One region of the Rhizobium sp. NPDC090275 genome, then DNA from elsewhere that is predicted to be linked to it. Evidence: predicted binding sites of a transcription regulator. Region 1 holds the regulator's gene; each other region holds the start of a gene.

Region 1 (7,660 bases):
GGCAACTCCAGCCGTCCGGAAGCCGCAGGTCTCGGCGTCGCCCTCATCGGCTCGCTCTACCTGATGTTGATCGTTCTTGCCTTGTCGCTGCCGATCGGCGTCGCCGCTTCGATCTATCTCGAAGAGTTCGCGCCGAAGAACAAGCTGACCGACCTGATCGAGGTCAACATCAATAACCTCGCGGCCGTTCCGTCGATCGTCTACGGTCTGCTCGGTCTCGCCGTCTTCATCAACTTCGCAGGCCTGCCGCGCTCCGCGTCGCTGGTCGGCGGTCTGGTGCTGACGCTGATGACGCTGCCGACCATCATCATCGCCACCCGCGCAGCACTGCGCGCCGTGCCCCCTTCGATCCGTGCGGCCGCTCTCGGCCTCGGCGCTTCGAAGATGCAGATGGTGTTCCACCACGTCCTGCCGCTGGCAATGCCTGGCATCCTGACCGGCACCATCATCGGTCTGGCGCACGCGCTCGGTGAAACCGCGCCGCTGCTCCTGATCGGCATGGTCGCCTTCGTTGCCAATGCGCCTGCCACCCCGATGGATCCCTCCACGGCTCTGCCGGTGCAGGTTTACATGTGGGCAAACGAAGCCGAACGCGCTTTTGTCGAGCGCACGTCCGGCGCCATCATCGTCCTGCTCCTGTTCCTGATCGTCATGAACCTCGGAGCCATCCTCTTGCGTCGTCGCTTTGAGCGCCGCTGGTAAACGGAGTAAACATCATGAACATGTTGACGGAAGCAGCAGTTGAGAAGGCGCTAGACCAGAAGATGAATACCATTCCGTATAAAATGATCGGCCAGGACGTCTCGGTTTACTACGGCGAGAAGCGTGCGCTTTTCGACGTGAAGCTGAACATCCGCGAAAACACCGTGACGGCTCTCATCGGTCCGTCGGGCTGCGGCAAGTCCACCTTCCTGCGCAGCCTGAACCGCATGAACGACACGATCGACAACTGCCGCGTCACCGGCAAGATCACGCTCGATGGCGATGATATCTACGATCCGGATATCGACGTCGTCGAACTTCGCGCCCGCGTCGGCATGGTGTTCCAGAAGCCGAACCCGTTCCCGAAGTCGATCTACGAAAACGTCGCCTACGGCCCGCGCATCCACGGTCTCGCCAAGGCGAAGGCCGACATGGACGTCATCGTCGAGCAGAGCCTGCAGCGCGCCGGCCTGTGGAACGAGGTCAAGGACCGCGTGCATGAAGGCGGCACCGGCCTGTCGGGCGGTCAGCAGCAGCGTCTGTGCATCGCCCGCGCGATTGCCGTTAGCCCAGAAGTCATCCTGATGGACGAGCCCTGCTCGGCGCTTGACCCGATCGCGACCGCAAAGGTCGAGGAGCTCATCCACGAGCTGCGCGAAGCCTACACGATCGTCATCGTCACGCACTCGATGCAGCAGGCAGCCCGCGTTTCGCAGCGCACCGCCATGTTCCACCTCGGCAACCTCGTCGAGGAGAACGATACCGACAAGATGTTCACCAACCCGGATGATCCGCGCACCCAGGATTACATCATGGGCCGCTTCGGCTGATCTCCGAAACCGGTAAACCTCAGGACATTCAAGGATAAGCCCCATGGCATCGACACATATCTATTCCGCCTATGACGATGATCTCAAGTTCCTGACGCGCCGCATCTCCGAAATGGGCGGCCTCGCGGAACAGATGGTCGGCGACGCTGTTCGCGCGCTCGTCAACGGCGATACTTCGCTCGCCCAGAAGGTCATCTCCGACGACGTGATCCTCGATCACGCCGAGCGCGAGATTGGCGAAAAGGCGATCATCACCATCGCCCGCCGTCAGCCGATGGCCGCCGACCTTCGCGAAATCATGGGTTCGATCCGCATTGCGGCCGATCTCGAGCGCGTCGGCGATCTCGGCAAGAACACCGCCAAGCGCGTCATCGCGGTTCAGAGCACCGGCGTTCCACGCAAGCTCGCCCGTGGCCTCGAGCATCTCTCCGAACTGGCGCTCGTCCAGCTCAAGGAAGTTCTCGACGTCTACACCAGCCGCGTTGCAGATCGTGCCAAGTCGATCCGCGAGCGCGACGAGGAAATCGACGCGATGTACACCTCGCTGTTCCGCGAGATGCTGACCTACATGATGGAAGATCCGCGCAACATCACCAGCTGCACGCATCTTCTCTTCTGCGCCAAGAACATCGAGCGCATCGGCGACCACGCCACCAACATCGCAGAGACCATCTACTACATGGCTACCGGCGCCCAGCCGGAAGGCGAGCGTCCGAAGGACGACACCGCCAACACCGTCGGCGCGGTCACGGAATAAGCGTTCCGGACCCACGCCCCCAGGAGACCGAGACGAATGATCCCAAGAGTAGCAGTCGTTGAAGACGAAGAAGCACTGAGCGTGCTTCTTCGCTATAACCTTGAGGCCGAAGGCTTCGAAGTCGATACCATCCTTCGCGGTGACGAGGCCGAAATCCGGCTGCAGGAACGCACGCCTGATCTTTTGATCCTCGATTGGATGCTGCCCGGCGTATCCGGCATCGAGCTGTGCCGTCGCCTGCGCATGCGCCCGGAGACGGAGCGCCTGCCGATCATCATGCTGACCGCCCGTGGCGAGGAAAGCGAACGCGTTCGCGGCCTGTCGACCGGCGCCGACGACTATGTCGTCAAGCCGTTCTCCACGCCAGAGCTCGTCGCCCGCGTCAAGGCGATGCTGCGCCGCGCCAAGCCGGAAGTGCTCTCCTCGCTGCTGAAGTGCGGCGATATCGAGCTCGATCGCGAAACCCACCGCGTTCACCGCAAGAGCCGCGAAGTCCGCCTCGGACCGACCGAATTCCGCCTCCTGGAATTCCTGATGTCGTCGCCGGGCCGCGTCTTCTCCCGCTCGCAGCTGCTCGATGGCGTCTGGGGCCATGACATCTATGTCGACGAACGCACCGTCGACGTTCACGTCGGCCGCCTGCGCAAGGCGCTCAACTTCTCCAACATGCAGGATGTCATCCGCACCGTTCGCGGCGCCGGCTATTCGATGGAAGCGTAAGGCGCTTCCATTCCGTCCGATCCAACGAAAAACGGGCCCGCGAGGGCCCGTTTTCTTTCGTTCCTTATCCGGCTTTCCGGGTCATGCGACCCGGTTGGCGGCCTTGCGGCGCTCGTTGACCGGCTGGTAGGCCATGCGCTGGTGATAGGTGCAGTAAGGCGAGTTGTCGGGGGACTCGCAGCCGCAGAAGTGGAAGTCGTCCGTCAGCGGATCGCCGACCGGCCACTTGCACGTACGCTCGGTCAGTTCCGTGAGGCCGAGGCGGCGCGAGATCGGAACGACGACGTTGGAAGCCGGACGGTAACGGACTTCCTCGATCGCATCGATGTCCATCTCTTCCTTGAGAGCCACTGCGCCCTGCGGGCGGGCAACGGCGCGGCTTGGCGAGATGCGTGCGGAATTGAAGCTGTTGGCGGGGCGCGGGGTCGAAACCGCCGGACGCTTCGGCGCCCGTGTCGCCGTCGTCGTGCCGCCGGCCTTGGCGCGGCCAGGCAGGTTCAGACGGTGGACCTTGCCGATGACGGCGTTGCGGCTTACACCGCCAAGTTGTGCCGCAATCTGGCTGGCGCTCAGGCCTTCGGCCCAAAGCTTCTTCAGTCTTTCAACGCGCTCGTCTGTCCAGTTCATGCCCTGTCTCCGCCTTATTGCGTTGGTGTAGGCAGAATCCTTCACCCATGGCACGGACGTGTCCGGACCAAGAAACGCTTGCTCGATTTTGGTGACTAGTTCCGCCGCATGCAGTCTAGTAATTGAGTTTTAACCTAGAGTGAGGGCGACTCCGTGACAAGAGTCGGTTGAATCGCGGCGAATCGATTTCTCGGTTTTCCCCAACTTGCTGGGTGGTAGAGTCATTTCTGCAACATTAGCTGTTGATAGCTCGCCCGCGCCCCGATGCTTGCTTGACGCATGCGACAAAAGCTCAGTTTTGTTGACATCGCACTGCGAAAAGACAATAGTGCCCCTCGCCGCCGAAAGGCGGCATTTTTCATTTCCGGGCACCCGCTTTTTAGCCGGATTCCGGGCCTTTGTTGAGCGAATGACAGGAGATCGCGCCATGGCTGAAGCCGCGCCGCTTTATGATACCTACTCTCGTGCCCCGCTGCGGTTCGAGCGAGGAGAGGGCGTGTGGCTGATCACCGAAACTGGCGAGCGATATCTCGATTTTGGCGCGGGCGTTGCCGTGACCTCCGTCGGCCATAGCCATCCGCACGTCGTCGGCGCGCTTAAGGAGCAGGCCCAGAAGGTCTGGCACCTTTCCAACATTTACGAAATCCCCGGCCAGGAGCGCTTCGCCAAGCGTCTGACCGATGCAACCTTCGCGGATAAGGTGTTCTTCACCAATTCCGGCGCCGAGGCGCTGGAATGCGCGATCAAGACCGCGCGCCGCTACCAGTATTCGAAGGGCCATCCCGAGCGCTTCCACATCATCACCTTCGAAGGCGCATTCCACGGCCGCACGCTGGCGACGATCGCCGCCGGCGGCCAGGAGAAGTACCTCGAAGGCTTCGGCCCCAAGACACCCGGTTTCGACCAGGTTCCCTTCGGCGATATCGAAGCCGTCCGCGCCGCCATCACCGATGCCACGGCCGGTATCTTGCTTGAGCCGGTACAGGGCGAAGGCGGTATCCGCCCGGCGACCACGGAATTCATGAAGGCGCTGCGCCAGCTTTGCGACGAAAACGGCCTGCTTCTGATCCTCGACGAGGTTCAGTCCGGCGTCGGCCGTACGGGCAAGCTCTTCGCGCATGAATGGTCCGGCGTCACGCCCGACATCATGGCTGTCGCCAAGGGTATCGGCGGTGGTTTCCCGCTCGGTGCTTGCCTGGCAACCGCCGAAGCAGCCTCCGGCATGAAGGCCGGCACCCATGGCTCGACCTATGGCGGTAACCCGCTCGCCATGGCCGTCGGCAATGCCGTGCTCGATGTCATCCTCGAGGAAGGCTTCCTGCAGCACGTCAACGACGTCGCACTCGTCTTCCGCCAGGGCCTCGCATCGCTGAAGGATCGCTTCCCCGATGTGATCGAGGATATCCGCGGCGAAGGCCTGATGCTTGGCGTCAAGGCGGCTGTTCCGTCAACTGAGCTCTTGCAGGCCATCCGCGCTGCCAACCTGCTGGCCATTCCGGCCGGCGACAATGTCATCCGTTTGTTGCCCCCGCTCGTCGTCACCGCTGACGAAGCCCGCGAAGGCCTCGCGCGCCTCGAGCGTGCCGCCGAGAGCGTGCGCGCCAAGGCAAAGAAGACGGCTTGAATGGATGGATGCCCGGCCGGATGGCGGGCGCAACAGGTTAAAGACAGATGGCTTCCCCAAAACACTTTCTCGATCTTTCCGCGGTAACCTCCTCCGACCTCCGGGTCATCATGGACGACGCCAAGACCCGCAAGCAGGCCTTCAAGGCCGGCCAGGGCGACAAGCCGCTGGCAGGCAAGATGCTGGCGATGATCTTCGAAAAGCCCTCGACCCGCACCCGCGTCTCCTTCGACGTCGGCATGCGCCAGCTCGGCGGCGAGACGCTGTTCCTCTCCGGCACCGAAATGCAGCTCGGCCGCGCTGAAACGATTGGCGACACCGCCAAGGTCCTGTCGCGCTATGTCGATGCGATCATGATCCGCACCACCGACCATGCGCGCATGCTGGAGCTCGCCGAACACGCGACCGTTCCTGTGATCAACGCGCTGACGGATGACACCCATCCCTGCCAGATCATGGCCGACATCATGACCTTCGAAGAGCATCGCGGTCCCATCAAGGGCAAGACGATTGCCTGGATGGGCGATGGCAACAACGTGCTGCATTCGCTGGTCGAAGGGGCCGCCCGTTTCGGCTATCGCATGAACATGGCGGTACCCCTTGGTTCCGAGCCGAAGGATCACTATCTGAACTGGGCCCGCAATGAGGGCGCCGAGATCATGCTGAGCCATGATGCAGACCGTGCGGTCGCCGGCGCCGATTGCGTGGTGACCGATACCTGGGTCTCCATGAATCAGGAACATCGGGCCCGGGGTCACAACGTCTTCCAGCCTTATCAGGTCAATTCGGCTTTGATGGCACAGGCCGACAAGGATGCATTGTTCATGCATTGCCTGCCGGCCCATCGCGGTGAGGAAGTTACCGACGAAGTGATCGACGGCCCGCAATCCGTGGTCTTCGATGAAGCGGAAAACCGTCTTCATGCGCAGAAGTCGATTCTTGCTTGGTGCCTGGGCGCGATCTGAACCATACTGGAGGCCACATCGGGCCGGACAGGCCCGTGGCCGCGCTGGCGGATGGACGGGCTCGTCCGCTGCCCTCAGACTAGGAGAAGACCATGGCAGAAGCTGCAGCCACCCTCGGCGAATTCGATTTCGCCGGCGATGATCATGTCGTTCCGTTTCAGGTGGAAGGCCTGGATGTGCGCGGTCGCGCCGTCCAGCTCGGCCCGATGCTGGATGCGATCCTCGATCGCCACAACTATCCCGCGCCCGTCGCCCGCCTGCTGGCCGAAGTCATCGCGCTGACGGTGCTGCTTGGTACGTCGCTGAAGTTCGAAGGCAAGTTCACTGTCCAGACCAAGAGCGACGGCCCGGTCGATCTGCTTGTCGCCGACTTCTCGACGCCCGAGAACGTGCGCGCCTACGCCCGCTTCGACCAGACGCTTCTGGACGAGGCTGTTGCCGCTGGCCGCGCCGAGCCCGAGCAACTGCTCGGCAAGGGCATGCTGGCCTTTACCATCGACCAGGGCAAGTTCAGCCAGCCTTACCAGGGCATCGTCGCGCTCGACGGCGCCACGCTGGAAGACATTGCCGGCACCTACTTCCGCCAGTCGGAGCAGATCCCGACGCGCGTGCGTCTGGCCGCCGCCGAACTGTTCGACCGCGACGAGCAAGGCAAGCCGCGTCATCGCTGGCGGGCAGGGGGGCTCGTTGCCCAGTTCCTGCCGGAAGCGCCCGAGCGCATGCGTCAGGCCGACCTGCACGGCGGCGATGGCGACGAAGGTACCGTCCAGCATGCGGAAGACGATGCCTGGGCCGAAGCGCGTTCGCTGGTGGAGACCATCGACGCCGACGAGCTGACGGATCCGCAGGTCGGCGTCGAGCGCCTGCTGTTCCGGCTGTTCCACGAGCGCGGCGTGCGCGTTTACGAGCCGCGCGAAGTGTTCGACCGCTGCTCCTGCTCGCGCGAGAAGATCAAGGGCGTGCTCAAGGGCTTCTCCGCCGAGGAGATCGAAGCGAGCCAGGAAGAGGGCAAGATCGCGGTCACCTGCGAATTCTGCTCGACGACCTATCGTTTCGAGGCCGAAGAGCTCGCGCAGGCGGCTGAGTAACCCGAAGCATGTCGCGCAAAAGTGTGCAGCGGTTTTGCGGCACCGACATGCGAGAAGACAAAGGTTAGTTCAGCACTCTGAGCAGGCCGGGTGAATCAAGAGAGAAGGCGGGGATTTCCACCTGGAAGACCTCGCCTTTATCAGTTTCCATCTGGTAGTGGCCGAACATCAGGCCCGATGGCGTATCGAGCGGGCAGCCCGACGAATATTCGTAGGTATCACCAGGGCTAAGCGTCGGCTGCTCGCCGACGACGCCTGCGCCGCTCACTTCATCGACGACGCCGTTCTGGTCGGTGATGTTCCAATAGCGGTTGACGAGGCGTACAGTGAGGTCGGAATTATTGCTG
Region 2 (7,660 bases), on a different contig from region 1:
TGAGGCGGACAAAAGCGCGCCGAACACCGCTATGCAAGTTGAAGCTAAACGGCTATAAGCCGCCAGTATTTTAAAGACGGGATATCCGGCCGGTACCGGATACTGAGACAGGTGAACGAGATGGCACAGAATTGGACTCCGAACAGTTGGCGGCAAAAACCGATCCAGCAGGTTCCGGATTATCCGGATCAGGCAGCAGTTGCGGCGACGGAAGCCCAGCTGGCGTCGTATCCTCCGCTCGTTTTCGCAGGCGAGGCGCGTCGTCTGAAAAAGCATCTTGCCAATGTGGCCGAAGGTAACGGCTTCCTCTTGCAGGGTGGCGATTGCGCCGAGAGCTTCGCGGAACACGGCGCGGACAATATCCGCGACTTCTTCCGCGCCTTCCTGCAGATGGCTGTCGTGCTGACCTATGGCGCGCAGCTTCCTGTCGTCAAGGTCGGCCGTATCGCCGGTCAGTTCGCCAAGCCGCGCTCCTCGGGCATCGAAACGCTCGATGGCGTGTCGCTGCCGAGCTATCGTGGCGATATCATCAACGGCATCGAGTTCACCGAGGAAGCGCGTATTCCGAACCCGGAACGTCAGGCCATGGCTTACCGCCAGTCGGCCGCGACGCTGAACCTGCTGCGCGCCTTCGCGATGGGTGGCTATGCCAACCTCGAGAACGTGCACCAGTGGATGCTCGGCTTCATCAAGGACAGCCCGCAGGGCGAACGCTATCGCAAGCTGGCGGATCGCATCAGCGAGACGATGGATTTCATGAAGGCAATCGGCATCACCGCCGAGAACCAGCCGAGCCTGCGCGAGACCGATTTCTTCACCAGCCACGAGGCGCTGCTTCTCGGCTATGAAGAAGCGCTGACGCGCGTCGACTCGACCTCGGGCGACTGGTACGCCACGTCTGGCCACATGATCTGGATCGGCGACCGTACGCGCCAGCTCGACCACGCGCATGTGGAATACTGCCGTGGGATCAAGAACCCGATCGGTCTGAAGTGCGGCCCGACGCTGCAGGCGGACGATCTGTTGAACCTGATCGACGTTCTGAACCCGCAGAACGAAGCCGGTCGTCTGACGCTGATCTGCCGTTTCGGCCACGACAAGGTCGCCGAGCATCTGCCGCGCCTCATCCGCGCTGTCGAGAAGGAAGGCCGCAAGGTCGTCTGGTCTTGCGATCCGATGCACGGCAACACGATCACGCTCAACCACTATAAGACGCGGCCCTTCGAGCGGATCCTGTCGGAAGTCGAAAGCTTCTTCCAGATCCATCGTGCGGAAGGCTCGCATCCTGGCGGCATCCACATCGAGATGACCGGCAAGGACGTGACCGAATGCACGGGTGGCGCGCGCGCCGTGACGGCGGAAGACCTGCACGACCGCTACCACACGCATTGCGACCCGCGTCTCAATGCCGATCAGGCGCTCGAGCTCGCCTTCCTGCTCTCCGAGCGGATGAAGAGCGGTCGCGACGAGAAGCGTATGGCCGTCAACGGCTGAGGGCTGATTGCCCGCTTGGACTGAATTGAAGGAGCCCGGCCATCGCGCCGGGCTTTTTCATTGCACCAGTACGGATTGCTGGCAGCGCGCATCGGTGAAGCGCACATCGGCCTCGCCGATCTTGATGCCGAGCATCAGCAGCGTGTTGTAGAGCACGTCGTCGAGGGGCGTGGTGACGCTCGACAGCGTGTCGGCGATCGCCTGCATCACGGCCTTGTTGGTGCCGAGCGTCAGGATCAGCAACTGGATCTGGATATCGGTGCCGGCGATGAGCGACTGGACGGCTGACGTGAGCGTGTCTCTTGTCGAGACATTCTTGATCGCCTTGTTGGTGATGTCGTTCGGCTGGAATGTCAGGCGCGTCTTGCTGGTGTTGGTGAGGTTGATGTCGGCCAGCGCGTTCACCTTGAGGAGCAGGGCGTCGATGATGGTGGCTGATGTGACGCGCGGCTTGGTGCCGAAATTAGCCATGGCGGTCGGATCGACATCGCCAAGCGCGATCTCGGCGACCCCCGGCACAACATCGACGCCGATGCTGGCGCTTTTCGGGCCGCCGCCGAGGCAGGCGAAACTCGCGAGCTTGGCTTCGGCATAGGCGGCCTCGACATAGAGCGGCACGCGAACCTTGATGCCGGCGATGGTGCTGAGCCCCGTGACGCCGGCTTCGATGGCGATGCGGATCTGCGCGGTGCGCACCGCCGATCCCGTGGTCCCGATGGCGTTGGAGGCGATGCCCTTGGGGCGTTCGCCGATCGCGATCTTCAGCGTGACGCTGGTCAGCCCCGGGACGGTGCCTGCGAGATTGACGCCGACCTGCTTGCCCTGGTTGGCGGCGAAGGCGCTTGCCGAGATGATGTCGAGAGCGCTTGCCTCGAGCAACAGGTGCGAGCCGGCGCCGATCATGCGCTCGCCTACGGAGCCGAGGCTTAAGAGGTTCTGCAGCTTGACCTTGATCTGCGTGGTGCCGAGCCCCTTCGAGAGCGAGGTGATCGCCTTTGTCACTGTTGGCGTCAGGCCTTGCGTGGCGGCCAGCGTATCCAGCAGGCGCGGATAGGAGATGTCGGTTGCCAACAGGTCGTCATAGGTGCCGGCGGTGAGGTTGAACTTGGTCGCGAGAAGATCGAGATAGGACAGAAGGTCGATATTGGCGGCGGCGAGTGCGTCGTAATCTGCCACCTTCAGCGAGACCGTCGTGCCAAGCAGGCCACCCAGGACGGCGTTGAGGATGCCGCCGTTGAGGCTCGCCAGACGGGAGCCGACGGAGAAGGCGGCGAGCTTGGAGGCGGATGCGGTTCCGGTTGCGCCGAGCGTCGGGGGTGGAATGATCGACGCGGCGAAGGTCAACTGCGCCTTCTGCTGGATCGCAACCTTGACGGCATCATAGGGCTGGGTTCCGGCCACGAAACGCTGCTCCAGCGGCACGGTGGGGTCGGCCAGATAAATCCCTGGCGTGTATTGGACGACGGCATCGTAAGTGTCGAGTTGCGCGGCGTTCAGCAGCTTCGTTCCAGATGATGTTGCGTAAGCCACGCCTGACTTTACGGCGACGTTCAAGCCGTTCTGCTGGTAGTTCGTGACCAGGTTGCTGGCGGCGTTGTTGATGTCGGAGGCCGCGACGATGGCGCCGATATCGCTCAATTGCTGCAGGCGTCGCTGCTGCAGCGTCATCGCGCCAAAGTCGACACCAAGCGCAAGCGTGGAAATGATCAGCGGCGCCGAGAGCGCCGCCATGATCGCGATGTTGCCATCCCGGCGGGTGCTGAAACCCGCCAGATATCGCCTCATGCCTGCTTTCATATACCACCCATGCGGATCGTGGCGAAGCGGCGGATCTTGGTGTCCGGAAGCGGGAATGTGTAGAGATTCCAGATCGGTAGGGCGCTGGCGTCATACTCGGTCGTGACCGTGAACTGATTGGCGTTCGTGGGGTCGGTGGCGACGGTGACCTGGAGTTTCTTGCGGTCGATCAGTGGATCGTTGAGGGTCGAGAGCGCGATGTAGTTGTTGACGAGCTGGGCGCGCTCCTGCTCGGAGAGACCGGCCACCGCCGTGCGTGCCGCATCCGCCGTCAGCTGCTGCAGCGCATGCGCGGCGCTCAGGTAAATACCATAGGCGATCAGCGTGAGAAGAACGAGTAGGAAAACCGGTGCAACGATTGCGAACTCTATCGCGGCCGCACCCTGCCGGTTGGCGAGAAGACGTCGGGCATTTCTCATGCACTGCACTCCTTGCAATGGCCAACGCCGCAGCGAAGACAACCGAAGGATACATTTAACCTTCTTAATTTTTGCTTACCTAATAAACCCCATGCGTGTACCTGCAAAATATCAGGGTGTACGGAAATGGCGCGCTATTCCTGTGGCCGGCTAATCTGTTCGCCGGCCAAGGATCAGTTGCCGAGCTTCTGGGTCAATCTGGCGATATCCTCGCGCAGCGCGGCGATCTCGGTCATCACCTGCATGTCGATCTTCTGGTGCAGAGACAGCACTTCCAGCTCGGCCTTCAGGTTGACTTCATAGTCCTTGGCAGCCTCGAAGCGATCGCGCTCGGCCTGCCGGTTCTGCGACATCATGATGATCGGCGCCTGGATGGCGGCGATCATGGAGAGGACGAGGTTGAGGAAGATGAAGGGGTAGGGGTCGAAGGCGCGGGTCGACAGGATGATGGTGTTGATGACGCACCAAACGGCCAGGAAGACCAGGAAGGTGGTGATGAAGGCCCAGGAGCCGCCGATGCGGGCGATGCTATCGGCCATCCGCTCGCCGAAGGACGATTCGGCTTTCAGCGCGGCATTGATATCCGTCGAGATGATCTTGCGGGCATGGGCCTTTTCCAGCACGCGCTTTTCGATGTCGCCGAGCTCGTTGGCGGATTTGTCGAAATGCAGGTGGACGAAACTGGAGAGATTGTTCATGGCGCGACTCCCGATCAACTTATGTTGGCGGGGAGTATTCCGTTCTGCGCCAGGAATGCAATGCGGCAACGTGCATGTCTGCCGTGCTTAGGAGCCCTCAGCTCGCAGCCAAGAGTGCTGCGGGAAGAAGCGCTCGACGGTCTGCGCCTTGCCGAACATCACATCGTGCTGGAGATAGCGATAGTCGCGGACCAGCGGATCGATGGTCTTGGCGTCGCGAACCCAGTCCGGCGAAGCGGTGTTGTCGCGGGTGATCAGCTGATAGCGGTCGACGATCGGATACTTCTTCTGCACGCGGCCGAGGAAGCCGGTATAGAACGGGTGCTCGTAGCCGGCGAATTTCAGCACATGATAGGGCAGCTGCGACGGGCTGATGGTGCCGACGTTCTGCTTCACGCCCTTGCGGTTCGACCAGATGACGAGCGGCGTCTCGTGCTCCTGCTTCATCACGCTGACGGATGCCCGGCGGGTTGCGACTTGGTCTGGCATGTAGCCGGTATTCGTGTAGACGCTGCCGAGCGGCGGCAAGTGGTCGCCCCAGAGCACGATTATCGTTTCGCGATCGCGCTTGGATGCCCATTCGGTCAGCATCTGGAAGCTCTCGTCGGCCTCCTTGACGCCTTGCGTATAGGTGGCGAGCGTGGCGCGGTCGGCGTCGGTCAGATTGCCGGTGATGTCGACCGTGTTGTTGGCGTAGCGGTTGGGCTCGTAAGGGCCATGTCCCTGCAGGGTGACCGCGAAGAAGAAGAAGGGCCGGTCGAGCCCGTCGGCTTCCTGCATGATCTCCTTCATCAGGCTGTCGTCGGAGGCGAAGATGCCGCGCTTTTCCATGGTCGGCATGGTGTCTTCGGTGCGGAATTCCTCGAATCCGAAATCCTTGTAGACCTCGTTGCGGTTCCAGAACCAGCCGCTGAACGGATGCAGCGCGCGGGCCGCATAGCCTTCGCCGCGGAAGAAGGTGGCAAGCGACGGGATGTCGTTGCGGATATACTGCTGGTAGGGAATGCTGCCATAAGGCAGGAAGGCATTCGAGAAGCCGGTCAGCGCCTCGAATTCGACATTGGCGGTCATGCCGCCGAACTCGGGCGAAAAGACGTGGCCGGACTGTGCCGCGCGGATCGTCGGCATCGGGTCTTCGGAGAATTTCAGCGTCTTGAGGCGCGTCGGGTCCCAGAAAGATTCGCTCATCAGCATGATCACGTCGGGCTTGTCGCTCGGTCCGCTGAGATAGCCGTAGTTGCGTGAGGGAATGGCGTCGAGCGCCTGCGCATTGAGGCCGGCGGGCGAGGCGACGTCGGCCATCGGGATATTGAAGATAAAGGCGAGAATGAAGCCGTTGCTACGGTAGTTCTCTTTCTGGTCCCACATCATCGGCACGACCTGAAGGCGGTCGCGGATATAGGAATATTGCGAGTAATCCATCAGCGAGCCGAAGGCGGCGATGACGGGAACAGTCAGGCAGAGATTACGGATGCGGTTGCGGCGCGCCATCTTCGGCAGGCGACGCCAAGCGTAACGCCATGCGAGCACGAGGCCGGTGACGGAGAGCAGAATGCCGACGGCAACCGCGATAGCCGTCATCGGGCGGTCGCGGACCATGACCGGAAGCAGTTCGAGGATCTGGCGGCCGAACAGCATGTCCGAGGGATAGAGCGGATCGGAGAGATAGTGCTGTTTCTGATTGGAGACGAGCGCCGGCATGAGCACGAGCGGCAGGACGACCAGTGCAGAGAGGAAACGGCGGCCGAGGATCGCATCGACGCAGAGCATCACGATGGTCAGCATGACGACCGTGGTCATGCCCGGGCGGGCCGTGGAAGACAGAAAGGCGCCCACGTCGGTTGCGCCGCCGCGCGCGATCACTTCGACAGAGAAGGTTGCAAGCAACGCCATCACGGCGGTCAAGGCGACTGCAATTGCGCCGCGCAGGATGGAAGGGCGGGTATCCGCGCCAACGCCACCATAGAGTGCCGCCTCGCGCATTGCCGCTCCGGACTTGAAAACTTGCGCGATCAATGGCGGAACTCCAGCGTCATCATAACGTCATCGAACTGTCACATCTTCGTCATGAACGCTAGATGAACCATTGTTGTTTCGCGGCCTTAACGCTTTTTTGATCACAAACTTTTCGGTGGCCGGTTGCCTGATTTCGCGCGGGCTCGGGATGAGGAGTGCCATTGCCGCGCGCGGGCGATCCTTGCGTGCCTTAATTAGCTGTCGTAGGTCATGGATATGTTCGCGTCAGAGGAGAGTTTGCATGCGCAGTTCCGTCGAGATCTACAACGTCAAGACGGGCGAGGCCCGTGTGATCTGGCAGACCGAGAGGTTGGTCGAAGCGCCCAACTACGCTCCTGACGGTAGCTATCTCCTGCTCAACGACGAGGGCCTGCTCTACCGGCTGGCGCTCGACGGGTCTGCCAAGGTGGCGCATGTCGATACCGGCTTTGCGACCGCCTGCAACAACGACCACGGGATTTCGCCCGATGGCAAAAGGATCGTCATCTCCGACAAGGTCGAGTTCGGCAAGTCGGCGATCTACACGCTGCCGATCGAGGGTGGGGCGCCGCAGCTGGTGACCACCAATCATCCGTCCTACTGGCATGGCTGGTCGCCTGACGGGAAGGACCTCGCCTATTGCGGCATTCGCGGCGACCTGTTCGATATCTACACGATCGACGTGACCGGCGGCGAAGAACGGCGGTTGACGCATGGCGAGGGCCGCAATGACGGGCCGGATTATTCGGCAGATGGGCGCTGGATCTATTTCAACTCCAGCCGCACCGGCCTGATGCAGATCTGGCGCATCCATCCCGACGGAACCGGCGTCGAGCAGGTGACGCACGACAATTACGGCAACTGGTTCGCGCATCCATCCCCGAATAACGACAAGGTCGTGCTGATTTCCTACGATCCCGATGTGTTCGACCATCCGCGCGACAAGCATGTGCGGATGCGGATCATGGATATGGACGGGGGAAATCTGACGACGCTGTTCGAACTCTTCGGCGGGCAGGGATCGATCAATGTTCCAAACTGGTCACCGGATGGTGATGAGTTCGCCTATGTGCGATATTTCCCGGTCGAGGTTTGAGCGATTGCACAAGTCACGGTTTGTCGGCATAGGTGGCGCGTCGGGTGCCCGCAAGCTTGCGGGAGAATCGGGAATTCGGTGCAAGACCGGAACGTGCCCAACGCTGTAAGGCCGACGTCTGCCGCTTGATGCCACTGGCGCTTTGCCGGGAAGGCGTGGCA
Region 3 (7,660 bases), on a different contig from region 1:
GCCGGTTCGATCAAGGCTGCCTCTCCGGCCGGCGCCTATCTGCTGGAGCACAATGTCGGCGTTGCCGACTTCAACCAGTACGGCACGCGTCGCGGCAATCATGAAGTGATGATGCGCGGCACCTTCGCCAACATCCGCATCCGCAACCACATGCTCGGCCCGAACGGCAAGGAAGGTGGCTACACCATCCACTATCCGTCGAAGGAAGAGGAATCGATCTACGACGCGGCCATGCAATACAAGGCCGAGGGCGTTCCGCTCGTCATCTTCGCCGGTGTCGAATACGGCAACGGCTCGTCGCGTGACTGGGCGGCAAAGGGCACCAACCTGCTCGGCGTCAAGGCCGTGATCGCGCAAAGCTTCGAGCGCATCCACCGCTCGAACCTCGTCGGCATGGGCGTCATCCCCTTCGTCTTCGAGGAGGGCACGACCTGGGCGACGCTGGGGCTGAAGGGCGACGAGACCGTCACCATCGAGGGGCTCGAGAACATCAAGCCGCGCGAGAAGAAGATCGCGAAGATCACCTATGGCGACGGCACCGTGAAGGACGTTCCGCTGCTCTCGCGCGTCGATACGCTCGACGAGGTGATCTACCTCAACAATGGCGGCATCCTGCAGACGGTGTTGCGAGATCTCGCAGCCTGATCGGCGTTGATTTTTAAGAAATGCCTGATAATGGCCGCCGGAAAGCGATTTCCGGCGGCTTTTTCGTGGTCTGGAGGGCTACGAGGGGCCGGCTCACGGCGAAGTGTTGCGGAGTTGTCCCACGCGGGCGCCGTCTCACCCGTTCGTGATTTTTCGTTTGGATCGGGAGCGATTATCTCTAGGTTGAAGAGACGGAGACCCTGCCACGCTTTTTGGTCCGGCAAGGGTGGGAGAGGAAAAGAGGTAGAGGTGCAATGTCGCCGCGGTTTTTGATTTCGCTGATTGCAGGTGTCGCTCTGGCGAGCCCTTTGCTCGCCGACGAGGCGCCCAAAGGCGTGGTCGAACTGTTCACCTCCCAAGGTTGCGCCTCATGCCCTCCCGCCGACGCGGCTTTTCGCAAGCTCGTTGAGCGCGGCGATATCATCGCCCTCGCCTATCATGTCGATTACTGGAACTACATGGGCTGGGCCGATACGCTGAGCTCGAAGGAAAACACCGAGCGCCAGTACGGCTATGCTAAGACCATGGGCCGCGCCAATGTCTACACGCCGCAGGTGGTGGTGAACGGCCGCGATCATGTCATGGGTTCGGATATCGGCGGCATCGAGAAAAAGGTCGACGGTTTTCTGACCGGTGGCGAAGGTCTGACCGTTCCGATCAAGGCCGAGGTCAAGGGCGATCAGCTCGAGATCAACGTCGCGCCCGGCCAGGGCAAGGCCAATGTCGTCATGGTCTATTTCGATCGTGAAAAGACGATCGAGGTGCAGAAGGGCGAAAACAGCGGCCAGAAGATCTCCTACATGCACAGCGTTTCGGATGTCGAAACGGTCGGCATGTGGGATGGCAAGGCGACAAAGCTGACGCTGCCCGCCACCGTGCTGCAGAAGCCCGATCTCGAGGGCTGCGCCGTCATGCTGCAGTCGTCGACGACCGACGGAACGCCATCGGCGATCCTTGGCGCCACCGTGGTAATGGCCGGCAAGAACATCTGAGCCGTTAGGCGTAAGCATGTCGCGCAAAAGTGTGCAGCGGTTTTGCGGCGACGACATGCGACAAAACAAAGACTTGAAGCGTGACTAGCGAATCCGAAGGATCGCGACACGCTTCAAAGAATTTCATCTGTCTTATCAGGTGGAAGCGGGGCGGCCCGACCGATCGTATTCGGGGCTGGGGTTAAGGTCGATACGGTCAGCCGGGCCCTTTGGCGCGCTGGCGCCAAACAGTCACATCTCCTCCAAAGTGCCGAAAGACGATGCGCAGAATTCAGTGTCGGCGAATCCGCTGAGGATGCGCCGGTCAAGTGCGAGCGAATTTCACTTTTAATTGAGGCGCTGTTTTGACTGAAATGCGGCACGCGGCAGATTGCACAGACTATGCTTAATGCGCGCGAGGCCGCGCTTGCAATTTGTAAAGGCTAAGGCAAACTGTCACCCGCGTGTCACGAACGGAGGCATTCGAGACTGATGACAGATCAGCCGGATTTGCGGCGTGGGAATAATCGGGCCACCGATGGCGATTCCCCCGTCGTCGTGGATATCAGGGACTACAAGCAGAGCAAGGACCCGTTGCCGGTGACGTTTCACCGGAGAGAGCTGGATGCGATCCTGTGGATCTACGGGCGCATGGTCGGCGAGGGAGAGTGGCGGGACTACGCGATCGACCACCTGAAGGACCTTGCCGTCTTCTCCGTCTTCAAGCGTTCCGGCGAGATGCCGCTCTTCCGCATCGAAAAGAATCCCAAGCTCGCCGCCAAGCAAGGCGCCTATTCCGTCGTCAACACCCACGGCCAGATCCTGAAACGCGGCCACGACCTGCAGCAGGTGCTGAAGGTGTTCAACAAGTCGCTGAAGCTCGTCGAGAAATAGGCGCTATCAACCCAAGAACAGCGTCGCCGGATAGGTGTCTGGATCGGGATCGGTCGAGGTGCCGGCGCCGAGCGCCCGCTGCATCAGCATCGTGTCCAGCCAGCGCCCGTGCTTGAAGCCGGAACCCTTGATGCGGCCGATTTCCTCGAATCCATGGCTTGCGTGCAGCGCGATCGAGGCCGGGTGCGCACCGCCGATCACGGCGATCATCTGGCGGAAACCGAGCGCCGTCGAGCGCGCTATCAGTTCCTCCAGCAACCGCTTGCCGATGCCCCTGCCCCGCGCTGCCGGCGCCAGATAGATCGAATCCTCGACCATGAACCGATAAGCCGGCCGCGTGCGGAAGGCCGATGCGTAGGCATAGCCGATGAGCGCGCCATGCTCGTCCTCGGCGGCGATATAGGGGTAGCCCTTGTCGACAATGGCCTGGTATCGCGCCGCCATTTCCTCGCGGTCCGGCGGGGCGATCTCGTAGCTCGCAACTCCGTTCAGGACGGAATCGCGGTAGATGGCGGTGATCGCATCGATGTCGGAAAGGGAAGCGTCGCGGAGGAGAACGGGCATGGGGCGGGCCGATGTCTGGAGGGGCGGTTGTCTGGAGGGGTGGTGTTCGCTGCTTGAAGAGCATTCGCAGCGGCAGTTGGCAAGGGGAAAGCGGATGGGCTGCGATGGTTGGGAGGGGGGCGGATGGTCCATTGAGGTCGCATCTGTGGAAGCGCGCTTAGATTCTCGGGACGAGCCCGAGAATGACGACGGAGTGTGTGGTTGCCGCCGGTAACCTATTGAAACACTGAGATTTCCCAGCTCTCGACGTTATCCTCGGCCTCGTGCCGAGTATCTAAGCACGTCTCCAGGCGCACAACGTCGATGGCTGTTCATCACTTACTTCGCCGAGCACCGTTACGCCGTCTACCGCTCAGCCCGATACCCATCCCGATAACTCTCCCCTGGCTAGCATTGCAACTTCAACTTTCGCAAAGCCTTGCCTCTTGCTGCCGGCTGCTTTAGCTCATGAATGAAATGGAGCAGACCTAATGATTTTCATGGTAATCGCGGTCCCGATCGTCTTGATCTGCTTCCTGCTGTTTCCCCGCCACACGCTGATCGTCGTTGCCGCCCTTGCCTGCGTCGGCGCTGCCGTTGGTCTCTATCTCTATTTCCAGCAATCCGACCGGCTGAACTCCGCAAGCCTGGTGTCCGGCACAAGCAGCGGAACCAGCGGTTGCCAGGATCCGGACAAGCCGGTTTTCGTCGAGCTGTCGAATGCCTCCGACCGGCAGGTCAATATCGTGCGCTTCCGGCTGATCGCGAAGCGTCCGGGGTTCAGCGGCGAGGTCTATTCGGATTATTTCACCAGCGACAAGATCATCGCGCCGCATAGTGAGTACGGCAGCTGCTGGGCGCTCAACCGCTACAGGGGCCTGGACACCTTGCCGGGCCGACCCGCACCTAGTGATTTCGAATGGTCCGTCGATATCTCGTCGGTCGATTTCGCCGGCAACTAAGCGCACGTCCCAAGGCCGGTCCATCGGCCAAAGAAAAACCGCCTGCAACATCTCTGCTGCAAGCGGTTCTTAACGTCTGGATCAGGGGCGACAGCGTCGCCCTGTCTCGCTCTTCGTCTTACTTGCGGTTGCCCATGAACTGCAGAAGGAACATGAAGAGGTTGATGAAGTCGAGGTAGAGCGTCAGCGCGCCCATGATCGCCTTGCGGCCGGCCATGGTGGCGTCGTCGGCGGCGTAGTACATTTCCTTGATGCGCTGCGTGTCGTAGGCGGTCAGGCCCGCGAAGATCAGCACGCCGATCACCGAGATCGCGAACTGCATGGCCGAGGAGGCCAGGAAGATGTTGACGATCGAGGCGATGATCAGGCCGAAGAGACCCATCATCAGGAACGAGCCCATGGCCGAGAGGTCACGACGGGTCGTGTAGCCGTATAGCGAGAGCGCGCCGAACGAGGCGGCCGTCACGAAGAAGGTCTGCACGACGCTCTGGCCGGTGTAGATCAGGAAGATCGACGACAGCGACAGGCCGACAAGCGCTGCATAGACCGCGAAGGTCGTCTGCGCGGCCGATACGCTCATCGAATTGATCCTGAAGCTCAGGAAGAAGACCAGCGCCAGCGGAGCGAAGATCACCACCCACTTCAGCGGGCTGGTGTAGATCGCGGCGCCGAATGCGGTCAGCTGGCCGTCAGAGACGGCGAATGTGAATGCGAAATAGGCGGCCAGGCCGGTGATCGCCAGGCCGATAGCCATCAGGTTGTAAACCTTCAGCATATAGCTGCGAAGGCCCTGATCGATCTCGCCGGTCTGGACACCGCTCTGAACGCGGCCCTGGTAATTTCTTAGGTCAGCCATGATTTCCTCTTGTCAGCTCCGAATGAACACGGTGTCGGGTTTTCTTGCCCGGGCGCCGCTGCGGAGCTTCAGCATGCCTGCGGATAATATGAGCCTTTCGCCCTTTGCAAACAAGAGCCTTGCAACCCGCGATCGGGTTAAATCGCCGTAAGGTGCCGGAATTATTTCAACCCGGCCACTCAGAGCTCGCGCAAAACGGGTGCCGCCTTCTGGCCGAGAATGCGCCATGTGCCGATCAGGCCGATGCCGACGGTCAGCACCAAGGCCGTGACGATCGTCATTCCGGCGACATCGGGCAGGAACTGCGAGGGGATCTTCATGATGCGGGCGACGATGAACCAGGCGGCGACGCCGCCCGAAAGCAGCGCGAAGACCGCGGTCGCGAGCCCGAGGATCAGATACTCGTAGCAGAAGGCGCGCATCAGCATGCGCCTTGTGGCGCCGAGCGTCTTCAGCACCACCGCATCATGGGTGCGGGCACGGTTGCCGGCGGCAAGCGCGCCTGCGAGCACCAGCACCGAGGCGATGAGGGCGACGGAGGCGGCAGCGCGGATCGCGGTCGCCAGCTGCGCCACCAGCGAATTGACGATGTCGATCGCATCCTTGACGCGCACGCTCGTGATCGTCGGATAGGTGTTGGTCACCGATTTCAGGATCGCGGCTTCCTGCGAGGATGTCGCCGAGGGATCGGTGAGCGTCGCCAGCCAGGCATGCGGGGCGCCCTTGAAGGTGTTGGGCGAGAAGACCATGACGAAGTTGATCGACAGGCTCTCCCACTGCACCTTGCGCAGATTGGCGATCTTCGCGGTCATGTTGCGGCCGAGCACGTTGACGGTGACGGTATCGCCGACCTTGAGGCCGAGTTCGCCGGCCTCTTCCGCCGAAAACGAGACCAGCGGCTCGCCGCTGTAATCCTTGTCCCACCATGTGCCCTCGGTGAGGACCGCGTTCTCTGGAAGCGTCTCGGAGTAGGTGATGCCACGGTCGCCGCGCAACACCCACTGGCCAGATGGCGGCACCCTGCGCTTGGTCACGTCCTCGCCGTTGAAGGCAAGGATACGGCCACGCAGCATCGGCACCTCGACGAGCTTGCCCTCGGGCGCATCGGTCTTCACCAGATTGCGGAAGCCGTCGAGTTCGGCGCCCTGGATATCGACGAAGAAGAAGTTGGGTGCGCCATCGGCCATGCGGCCGGTGAGCTGCTGTCTGAGATTGCCGTCGATCAGCGTCAGGGTGACGAGCAGCGCCAGGCCAAGGCCGAGCGAGAGCACGACGGAGGGGGTGAGCGCGCCGGGGCGGTGGATGTTGCCGATCGCAAGCCTCAGCGCCGGCGAATTGACGCGCGGGCTGCGGCGGGCAAGCCAGGCGATGCCGGCAGCCACCAGCCGCAGAACGACGAAGGCAAAGGCGATGGCGCCGATGAAGACGATCGCGATGAAACGATCATGGGCGGTCGCCACCGCAAGGCCGGCAAGTGCTGCAAGGAAGACGGCGGCCATCAGAATGTAGGGCCAGGAAGGCAGGCGGCGGGCCTCGAAGCCCTGCTCGCGAAACAGCGCCGTCGGCGGCACTTCGCGGGCATGGCCGAGCGGCATGATGGCGAAGGCGAGCGTCGTCAGGATGCCGAAGAGGACGGCCAGCGACAGTGCCACCGGATAGAGCGTTGGCGCGGTCGAGACCGGCAGGAACTGCGCCAGGAACTGGGCGGCGAGAATAGGCGCGGCCGCGCCGATGACGAGACCGATGGCGATGCCGCCAAGCGCGATCAGGCCGATCTGGAAGAGGTAGATGAGGACAACCGTCGAGGCCGGCGCGCCAAGGCACTTGAAGGTGGCGATCGTCGTGCGCTTGGCGTCGAGGAAGGCGCGCACGGCATTCGCCACGCCGACGCCGCCGACGATCAGCGCGGTCAAGCCAACCAGCGTCAGGAACTGCGAGAAACGCTCGATGTTTTCGGTGAGCGAAGGGGCGGCGCGGTCGCTTGTGCGGATCGACCAGCCGGCCGAGGGGAAATCCCTGGTGGCGCGGTCGCGGATGCCTGCCATGTCCGACCGGTCGTTCAGCCTGACCTTGTAGCTGTGCTCGACGAGGCTGCCCGTCTGGATCAGGCCCGAGGCCTGCAGCGCCTGACGGCTCACCATCAGGCGCGGCGCAAAGCCGAAGCCTTCGGACACCGCGTCCGGCTCGGTCTTCACCGTGCCGGTGATGTTGACGATGACGTTGCCGAGCAGCAGTTCGTCGCCGATCTTGAGGCCGAGGCGTTCCAGAAGCAGCGGCGCGGCCAGCGCGCCATAGGTGCCATCCTGATCGGCAAGAAGCGTATGAAGGGGGTAGTTGGGCTCGGCCTCGAAGCTGCCGTAGAGCGGATAAGCGTCGTCGACGGCCTTGACCTCGACCAGTGCCTGGTCGGATCCATCAGGCTTGCGGGCCATGGAGCGCAGGCCCGTCGAGACAGAGACCTTGCCGAGCGAGCGCAGGAAATCCAGTTCGTTGGCGGCCGCCTCGCGGTTGTTGAGCTCGAAGCGGACGTCGCCGGCCAGAATCTCCTGGCCGCGCGTGGCAATGGTGTCGGTGATCGACTGCGAGACCGAATTGACCGCGGCAATCGCCCCGGTGCCGAGCGCGATGCAGGCGAGGAAGATGTAGAAGCCTCTCAGGCCGCCGCGCAGCTCACGAAGGGCAAGACGGAAGGCGAGCGCGATACGCGGGGTGATCAGCGTCATGCAATGGCCACTTCGGCTTCAATCGCGGCGCTGTCGCCTTCTATCTTGCCGGAGCGGACGCGGATC

What was found. The regulator PhoB, encoded in region 1, activates phosphate uptake and scavenging genes when phosphate is short. The targets are predictions, from matches to a motif close to TGTCATNNANCTGTCAT.
Region 2: a site for PhoB is predicted at 6,450-6,466, ahead of ACIQUB_RS27525 (LTA synthase family protein). Genes of this name have one in related genera too.
Region 3: a site for PhoB is predicted at 2,071-2,087, ahead of ACIQUB_RS25515 (DUF2794 domain-containing protein). Genes of this name have one in related genera too.

Annotation. Positions count from the first base shown of each region.
Region 1 covers NZ_JBIVYL010000005.1:14,863-22,522, reverse strand. Annotated here, with positions in the region: gene pstA (phosphate ABC transporter permease PstA) at 1-702, shown strand, start outside; gene pstB (phosphate ABC transporter ATP-binding protein PstB) at 717-1,532, shown strand; gene phoU (phosphate signaling complex protein PhoU) at 1,576-2,289, shown strand; gene phoB (phosphate regulon transcriptional regulator PhoB) at 2,326-3,009, shown strand; gene ACIQUB_RS13870 (GcrA family cell cycle regulator) at 3,091-3,636, opposite strand; gene ACIQUB_RS13865 (aspartate aminotransferase family protein) at 4,064-5,260, shown strand; gene argF (ornithine carbamoyltransferase) at 5,308-6,225, shown strand; gene ACIQUB_RS13855 (Hsp33 family molecular chaperone) at 6,318-7,313, shown strand; gene apaG (Co2+/Mg2+ efflux protein ApaG) at 7,378-7,660, opposite strand, start outside.
Region 2 covers NZ_JBIVYL010000014.1:27,121-34,780, reverse strand. Annotated here, with positions in the region: gene ACIQUB_RS27545 (class II 3-deoxy-7-phosphoheptulonate synthase) at 121-1,494, shown strand; gene ACIQUB_RS27540 (pilus assembly protein TadG-related protein) at 1,552-3,279, opposite strand; gene ACIQUB_RS27535 (TadE/TadG family type IV pilus assembly protein) at 3,288-3,710, opposite strand; gene ACIQUB_RS27530 (DUF1003 domain-containing protein) at 3,884-4,408, opposite strand; gene ACIQUB_RS27525 (LTA synthase family protein) at 4,496-6,391, opposite strand; gene ACIQUB_RS27520 (TolB family protein) at 6,666-7,499, shown strand; cobalamin riboswitch at 7,525-7,660, shown strand, end outside.
Region 3 covers NZ_JBIVYL010000012.1:20,713-28,372, reverse strand. Annotated here, with positions in the region: gene acnA (aconitate hydratase AcnA) at 1-645, shown strand, start outside; gene ACIQUB_RS25520 (thioredoxin family protein) at 900-1,637, shown strand; gene ACIQUB_RS25515 (DUF2794 domain-containing protein) at 2,109-2,510, shown strand; gene ACIQUB_RS25510 (GNAT family N-acetyltransferase) at 2,517-3,074, opposite strand; gene ACIQUB_RS25505 (hypothetical protein) at 3,545-4,015, shown strand; gene ACIQUB_RS25500 (Bax inhibitor-1/YccA family protein) at 4,134-4,871, opposite strand; gene ACIQUB_RS25495 (ABC transporter permease) at 5,051-7,594, opposite strand; gene ACIQUB_RS25490 (ABC transporter ATP-binding protein) at 7,591-7,660, opposite strand, start outside.